2 regions of the Stenotrophomonas sp. YJH_SMC_4 genome follow, and region 1 is predicted to be linked to the other one. Evidence: riboswitches for the same ligand, from Rfam matches in the RefSeq annotation. Region 1 holds a riboswitch; the other holds the start of a gene.
The links. Region 1 has a riboswitch for thiamine pyrophosphate ahead of thiC (phosphomethylpyrimidine synthase ThiC). Riboswitches for the same ligand answer to the same signal wherever they lie in the genome.
Positions count from the first base shown of each region.

Region 2: another riboswitch for thiamine pyrophosphate. It lies ahead of AC5P9F_RS13705 (TonB-dependent receptor); the one in region 1 lies ahead of thiC (phosphomethylpyrimidine synthase ThiC).

Region 1 covers NZ_JCAFUR010000002.1:422,978-426,658, forward strand. The annotation lists gene AC5P9F_RS05395 (BCCT family transporter) at 1-968, opposite strand, end outside; TPP riboswitch at 1,189-1,289, shown strand; gene thiC (phosphomethylpyrimidine synthase ThiC) at 1,372-3,216, shown strand; gene AC5P9F_RS05405 (ion channel) at 3,356-3,681, shown strand, end outside.
Region 2 covers NZ_JCAFUR010000008.1:118,746-122,426, forward strand. The annotation lists gene AC5P9F_RS13705 (TonB-dependent receptor) at 1-1,877, opposite strand, end outside; TPP riboswitch at 1,949-2,044, opposite strand; gene AC5P9F_RS13710 (phosphotransferase enzyme family protein) at 2,168-3,292, opposite strand; gene AC5P9F_RS13715 (glycine zipper 2TM domain-containing protein) at 3,418-3,681, opposite strand, start outside.

The sequences.
Region 1 (3,681 bases):
ATGAACGATCCCACGAACGGCGCCCACGAGATCCACCAGGCCCAGTAGAAGATCGTCCAGTCCGCCACCCAGGTGCTGCCGGAGAACGGTGACATGCGCAGGCTCATCGTCACCAGCTGGTTGAGGTAGGAGCCCAGCGTGGTGGTGAACGTATCGAAGATGAAGCCGGTCGGCCCCAGCACCAGCAGGATGGCTGCCAGCAGGGCAGCCAACGCCAGGTTGAAGTTGGACAGCCACTTCACACCTCGCTCCACGCCACTGGCGGTGGAGGCCATGTACAAAACGAAGGCGACGGCAATGATGGTCATCTGCACGGCGACGGTAGCCTGCACGCTGAAGACGCGTTCGATACCGGCAGCAATCTGGATGGTGCCGAAGCCGAGCGTGGTGGCGACACCGATCGCGGTGGCAACTACGGCGGCGATGTTGACCACCCGACCGATCCAGCCGCGATGGTGGCGGCCGATGATCGGCTGCAGCATGTCGCTGACCAGGCCGCGTCCATTGCGGTTGAACTGGAACCAGGCCATCGCCAGACCGATCAGTGCGTAGATCGCCCACGGGTGCAGGCCCCAGTGGAAGAACGCATAGCGCATCGATGCGCGCGCCGCATCCAGGCTTTGCGGCGCCAGGCCTTCCGGCGGCTTGCTGAAATGCGAGATGGGCTCGGCCGCACCCCAGAACACCAGGCCGATGCCCATGCCGGCGGCGAACAGCATCGACATCCAGCTGGCACGCGAGAACTCGGGTTCGGCGTCCTCGCCGCCGATGCGCAGATTGCCGAAGCGGCCGAACGCCAGGTACATCAGGAACACCAGCGCCAGGAACACCACCAGCAGGTACAGCCAGCCGACACTGCGGATGACTTCCGCCAGCATCGACTGGACCACGGTGTTGAAGGGGCCGGGGGCGATACCGGCGAGCAGCACCAGCAGCAGAACCAGTGCGATGGAAACGCGAAACACCATGAAGGAGCTTCTCCGATCAAGGGGGATTGAGGGGAGCGAGCAGAGCTTGCGGCGAAGGGCCGGCGGCATGCAGCACGGACCGGGCAGGGGCCGCGAAGGCGGCGGGGAACGCATCGATCTCAGCAACGCGATGGCGTGCACGTTACTGAACGCGACGTCATGGTTCCGTTAACGAATGGCGATCTGATCCCGGAGGCGGTCGGTCTATGCTCTAATGCGCACCAAGAAGCGGGGGTACCGGGCCATGTGGCCACGGTTGAGACAGTCCCTTGGAACCTGATCCGGCTCATACCGGCGTAGGGAAGCTTTGCAATGCAGCTGTGCCCGGACTCCGCCCAAGGACCGTCCGTGCGCGGGTGCCGTGCGCCGCCGCTTCGTCCCTGACCTTCCTGGACGACGCCCGATGAACGCACAGCTCTCCGCCCTGCAGCAACAGGCCCAGCAACTCTCCGCATCCGTGACCCGGCCCATTCCCGGCTCGCGCAAGATCCACGTGCCCGGTTCACGCCCGGATCTGCAGGTGCCGATGCGCGAGATCGCGCTGACCCGTACGCCGACGCTGTTCGGTGGCGAAGAGAATGCGCCGGTGACCGTTTACGACACGTCGGGCCCGTACACCGACCCGGAGGTGCGCATCGATCTGTCCGCCGGTTTGCCGGCACTGCGTCGCGGCTGGGTGGAAGAGCGCGGTGATACCGAGCAGCTTGAAGGACTGAGTTCTTCGTTCGGCCGCGATCGCGAGCATGACCCGAAGCTTGACGCGGTGCGTTTCCCCGCGCGCAGCCTGCCACGCCGTGCACGTGCCGGTGCCAACGTCACCCAGATGCATTACGCGCGCCGCGGCATCATCACGCCGGAAATGGAATTCGTCGCCATCCGCGAGAACCAGCGCCTGGACGCGATCCGCGATGCCGGCCTGCTGCAGCAGCACCCGGGCGAGGCCTTCGGTGCGTCGATCCAGAAAGTCATCACCCCGGAGTTCGTGCGCGACGAAATCGCCCGTGGCCGTGCGGTGCTGCCCAACAACATCAACCACCCGGAAAGCGAGCCGATGATCATCGGCCGCAATTTCCTGACCAAGATCAACGCCAACATCGGCAACAGCGCGGTGTCTTCCGGCATCGCCGAGGAAGTGGAGAAACTGGTGTGGGCGATCCGCTGGGGCGGTGACACGGTGATGGACCTGTCCACCGGCAAGCACATCCACGAGACGCGCGAGTGGATCATCCGCAACTCGCCGGTGGCGATCGGTACCGTGCCGATCTACCAAGCCCTGGAGAAGGTTGACGGCCGCGCCGAGGCACTGACCTGGGAGATCTTCCGCGACACCCTGATCGAGCAGGCCGAGCAGGGCGTGGACTACTTCACCATCCACGCCGGCGTGCTGCTGCGCTACGTGCCGCTTACCGCCAAGCGTGTTACCGGCATCGTCAGCCGCGGCGGCTCGATCATGGCCAAGTGGTGCCTGGCGCACCACAAGGAGAACTTCCTCTACACGCATTTCGAAGACATCTGCGAAATCATGAAGGCCTACGACGTGACCTTCTCGCTGGGCGACGGGCTGCGCCCGGGTTGCATCGCTGATGCCAACGACGCGGCGCAGTTCGGCGAACTGGAAACGCTGGGTGAACTGACGAAGATCGCCTGGAAACACGATGTGCAGACCATGATCGAAGGCCCCGGCCACGTGCCGATGCAGCTGATCAAGGAAAACATGGACAAGCAGCTGCGCGAATGCGGCGAAGCGCCGTTCTACACGCTGGGGCCGCTGACGACCGACATCGCGCCGGGCTACGACCACATCACCAGTGCGATCGGCGCGGCGATGATCGGCTGGTTTGGCACGGCCATGCTCTGCTACGTGACGCCGAAGGAACACCTGGGCCTGCCCAACCGCCAGGACGTGCGCGACGGCATCATGGCTTACCGCATTGCCGCGCACGCGGCCGACCTGGCCAAGGGGCATCCGGGCGCACAGGTACGCGACAACGCGCTGAGCAAGGCGCGCTTCGAGTTCCGCTGGGAGGACCAGTTCCACCTGGGCCTGGATCCGGAAAAGGCCAAGGAATTCCACGACGAGACGCTGCCGAAGGACGCGCACAAGCTGGCCCACTTCTGCTCGATGTGCGGACCGCACTTCTGTTCGATGAAGATCACCCAGGACGTGCGCGATTACGCCGAGGCCGGCATGAAGGAGAAGTCGCAGGAGTTCCGTGCTGGCGGGGCCGAGGTCTACCGCCAGGGGTGACGGGTAACGGGTAGTGCCGGCCGCCGGCCGGCATTCCGTCGTGCACGGGACCGGGGAGAGTGCTGGCCAATGGCCGGCACTACCGTTCATCACGCCGCGCCCGGCTATCCTCCGCGCATCGCCCAGGGGAAAGGACGCCATGCCCGTTGCCACGACCACCCGCTGGCTGGCCATCGCCCGCCGCCATCCTTCGGCCTGGCTCCTGGCCGCCCAGTTGATCGCGGTGCTGCTGTATCCCGCCCTCGATGACACCGCCGCTGGCCGGGCGGCGCTGGGCATGTTCGGCATGGCGGTACTCGGCCTGGCGCTGTGGGTGGTCCAGCGCAGTCCGTTGGGAACCTGGCTGGCATTGCTGCTGGCCATTCCATCGGTGGTGTTCTCGCTGGCTGGCGCCCTGCTTGACCGCAGCGCGCTGCTGACCACCGCGCAGCTGCTGGAAAGCCTGCTGTACTTCTACACGGCCGG
Region 2 (3,681 bases), on a different contig from region 1:
TTCGGCACGTTCACCAGCTGATGGCCTTCATAGGCCGGCGTGCCGGTGTCGCGCGCGCGCGCCTGCAGCACGCTGGCGCTGGCCACGATCTGCAGCGCATCGGTCAGCTGGCCGTTGGCGGTCAGCTCCAGGCCGGTGTGGGTCTGCGTGCCTTCCTCGACGAAGGTGTAGCCGACGTCGCTGCTGTCGGGCTTGGCGTACTGGTACGGCTGCGAAATGCGGAACACGGCCGCGCCCAGGGTCAGCGCTTCGACCGGCACGTACTTCACGCCCACTTCCAGCTGCCGCGACTGCACCGACGGCAGGAAGGTGTCGGCGTTGCTGGTCCAGAACGGCGCTTCCTGGCCCAGCGAAATGCCGCGCACGTAGCTGGCATAGGCATTGAGCTGGTCGGTGGCCTTCCACACCACCGCAGTCTGCGGCAGGAAGCGCGACAGGCGGCTGTGCCGCTGCGGGGTGCCACGCTTGTCGTAGGCGCGCTCATCGAGGCGCACGAAGCGGCCACCGGCCAGCCACTGCCAGTCATCGCCGAAGCTGATCCGGTCCAGCGCGAAGAACGCGGTCTGGCGGCTGTCCAGGCGCTGTGCGGACGGTCCCGGCATCTTCGGCGACGGCGCGAATACCGGCACCGGTGCTTCGTGGATGTTGCTGGTGCCGACGTACTCGTTGACGCTCGGGCGCTTGTCCACGGTGCGCCGGAAGTAGTCGGCACCGACGGTCAGCTCATGGCCGACGCTGCCGGTCTCGAAGCGGCCACGCAGCTCGGCACGGGCCTGCTGGTTGCGACGGGTGTCGTCCGGGCTGCGGTAGTCGTAGACGTCATAGTCGCCGTTGGGCGCGAAGTAGTTGCCCGGCACGCTGCCATCGGCGCACAGCACGGCGTAGTAGCAGCCGTAGGCGAAGGCGACGTTGTCATCGATCACCGAACGGCTGTGGCCGACCGAGATGCGCGACTGCCAGGCCTCGTTGAAGTCGTAGGTATGCAGCGCGGTGATGTTGGTGCTGGCGATATCCACCGGGCGCTGCCACGGCTGGTAACCCAGCAGGTGTTCGCGGTCGACGCCACGCGGCAGGTCGCGTGCGCCCAGCAGTTGGTAGCCGGACACCGAACGCTGCGAGCTGGTCTGGTAATTGGCATCCACTTCCAGCTTGCCGCGCTCGCCAATGAGCCAGTCGGCGGCCAGCGAGTAGAAGTTGCGGCGACCGTCGGCGTGCTCGACATAGGAGTTGCTGGAATCCCATGCGGCATTCAGGCGCAGGCCGAAACGCGGGGTGATCCAGTGGCCGACATCGACGGCGACGTAGCGCGAGCCTTCCGAATCGGTACCGAGCGTGGCGGTGCGCACTTCGGCCGGGCGCTTGCCGATGTAGTTGATGATGCCGCCCGGCGCCATCACGCCTGCGGCCAGGCCGGCTTCGCCCTTGAGGATTTCAACCGACTGCACGTTCTCCAGCGCCAGGCGCTGTTCGCCGGCGATGGACAGGCCGTTGAAGCGGTAGCCGGTGGCGGCGTCCAGGGCAAAGCCACGGATGGCGACGTTCTGGTAGTAACCCACCGGCGCATACGCATCACCCAGCGAGGCATCGTTGCTGGCCAGCTCGGACAGCGAACGCACCTGGCGACGGTCCAGGTAATCGCGCTCAAGCACGTTCACCGAGGCCGGCGTGTCCTTCCAGCTGCCGCCACCGAAGGCGTTCACGCGTGAGGTATCGGCCTTCGGTTTGCCGGCCTGCACGCGTACCGCCGCCAGTTCGGTGGGCGAGCGCTCGGCGCCGGTGGCAGCCGCATCAGGGGACGCATCGGCCTCGCTGGCGTGCAGTGGCAGCGCAGCGCAGAGGGCGAGGGAGAGCAGGGTGGGGCGCAGGCAGCGGTTCATTCGGTTCGTCTTCGGACAACAAGGGAGACGAAGCGACGGCGCGCAGGTGCACAGGGCCCATGATGGGGGTGTGGCTGCGGCTCAAAGCTCCCTACGCCGGTGCAAACCGGATCAGGTTCCAAGGGACTCTCTCAGCCTGGCAGATCCAGGCACCCCCGCTTCAGGTGACCATTTCACTACAAATGGTACGGATTTGCGAGCCGGCGTCCTTCAGGCTGCGGGGTCCAGGCTGCGGGGTCAGATCCCTTTCCGCAGGAAAGGGATCTGACCCCAATGGTGCGCCAACCGGGTCACGCCGCCGCGTGCAGCGCCTGCAGCAGTGCCTGTCCCGGCGCGCTGTGGAACCACGCCGGATGCCCCAGCATGAAGGGCTGCCACGCGACGTCGGCATTGGCGGTCGAGCCGGTGACGCCTTCGAAGTACTCCACTTCGGACAGTGCGAAGTCGAAATGAACCATCGGCAGCAGGTCGGCCAGCAGGTGCACGCGTGCCGCCGACAGCGGCAGCACCTGGCGATAGCCGTCGAGCAGGGCCAGCGCGATATCGATGCGCACCGTCTCCATGCCGCGCTCCAGTTCCAGCCACGCCACCGCGTTGCGCTCGATCGCCGTGGCGAGGTCGAACAGCGCACTGGTGGGCGAGGCCAGGCCAAAATCCAGCACGGTACTGATCTGCCCATCGCGCCACAGCAGGTTGGAAACGTGCCAGTCGTTGTGCGCCCACAATCGTGGCTCATCGCGCAGGCGCTCGGCCAGGCCGGCATGCCACGGCAGCACGTCGCGCTGCAGCTGCGCTTCCCATGGAATGCGCGCGAGATAGCGGGCCAGCCCGGGACGCTCGTGCAGCCCTGCCTTGATGGCCGCGATCGGATCGTCGGCACGGATCAGATCGTCGCGCGCGACCAGCACATGGGTGCTGCGTTGGGGCGCGTGGTAGCTGGCGGCGGCCCGGTGCAGCTGCGCGAGTGTGCGCCCGGCTCCGCGGGCCTGCGCGACATCGGTCAGCAGCGACCACGACACGGCGTCGCGGTACAGGTCCTCGCCGACGCCGATCGCATGCAGCTCGAACGTCCATTCGCCATGTTCGGCCGCAGTGTGGCCATCGGCCGCTGGCAGCACCTGCACCACCGGTACGCCCGCTGCGGCGAGATGGGCGATGAAGTGGTGCTCTTCTTCCAGGCAGGCCGCACTGCGCACGCTGTGGTGATGGCGCTTGACGAACACCGCGCCGTTCGCGCCGTTGACGATGGCGGCAGCCGACAGCGGCCGCGGGCTGTGCCAGCGCGGTTCGCTGCCGATGTGCAGCTGCGGGTAGCGCTGGCGCAGCCACGCGATGTCCGCCGCGCTGATCGGTGGCCAGTCGGCAGCGACCTCGTCGTTGTTGAGGCCCTGCACGCGGTGGGAGGAAGAAGTCATGCCGCAGCCCCAGTGGGGAAAGTCACATCCAAGGCTGCGCATTCAACGCCATGCACGCGGCCAACGCAAACGGGCGGGTCATCGACCCGCCCGTCCGTGCATCGGCATGGAAGATGCCGCGCTGCTTACCAGCCGCGATGGCGACCGCGGTCGTGGTAGTAGCGGTTGTCGTAGTAGCGCTCGCGTTGCCAGCGACGGTCATCACCGCGGTCGTAGTAGCCGCTGCGGTAGTAGCCACGGTCGTAACGGCGATCGTAGCGGTCGTCGTAACGGTGATTGTCGTAGTAACGGCGGTCGCGGCGGTCGGAGGTGGTCAGGTTGCCGATCGCGCCGCCGGCCACGGCGCCGCCGACGGTGGCAGCCGGATCACCGTTGGAGAGCAGGTTGCC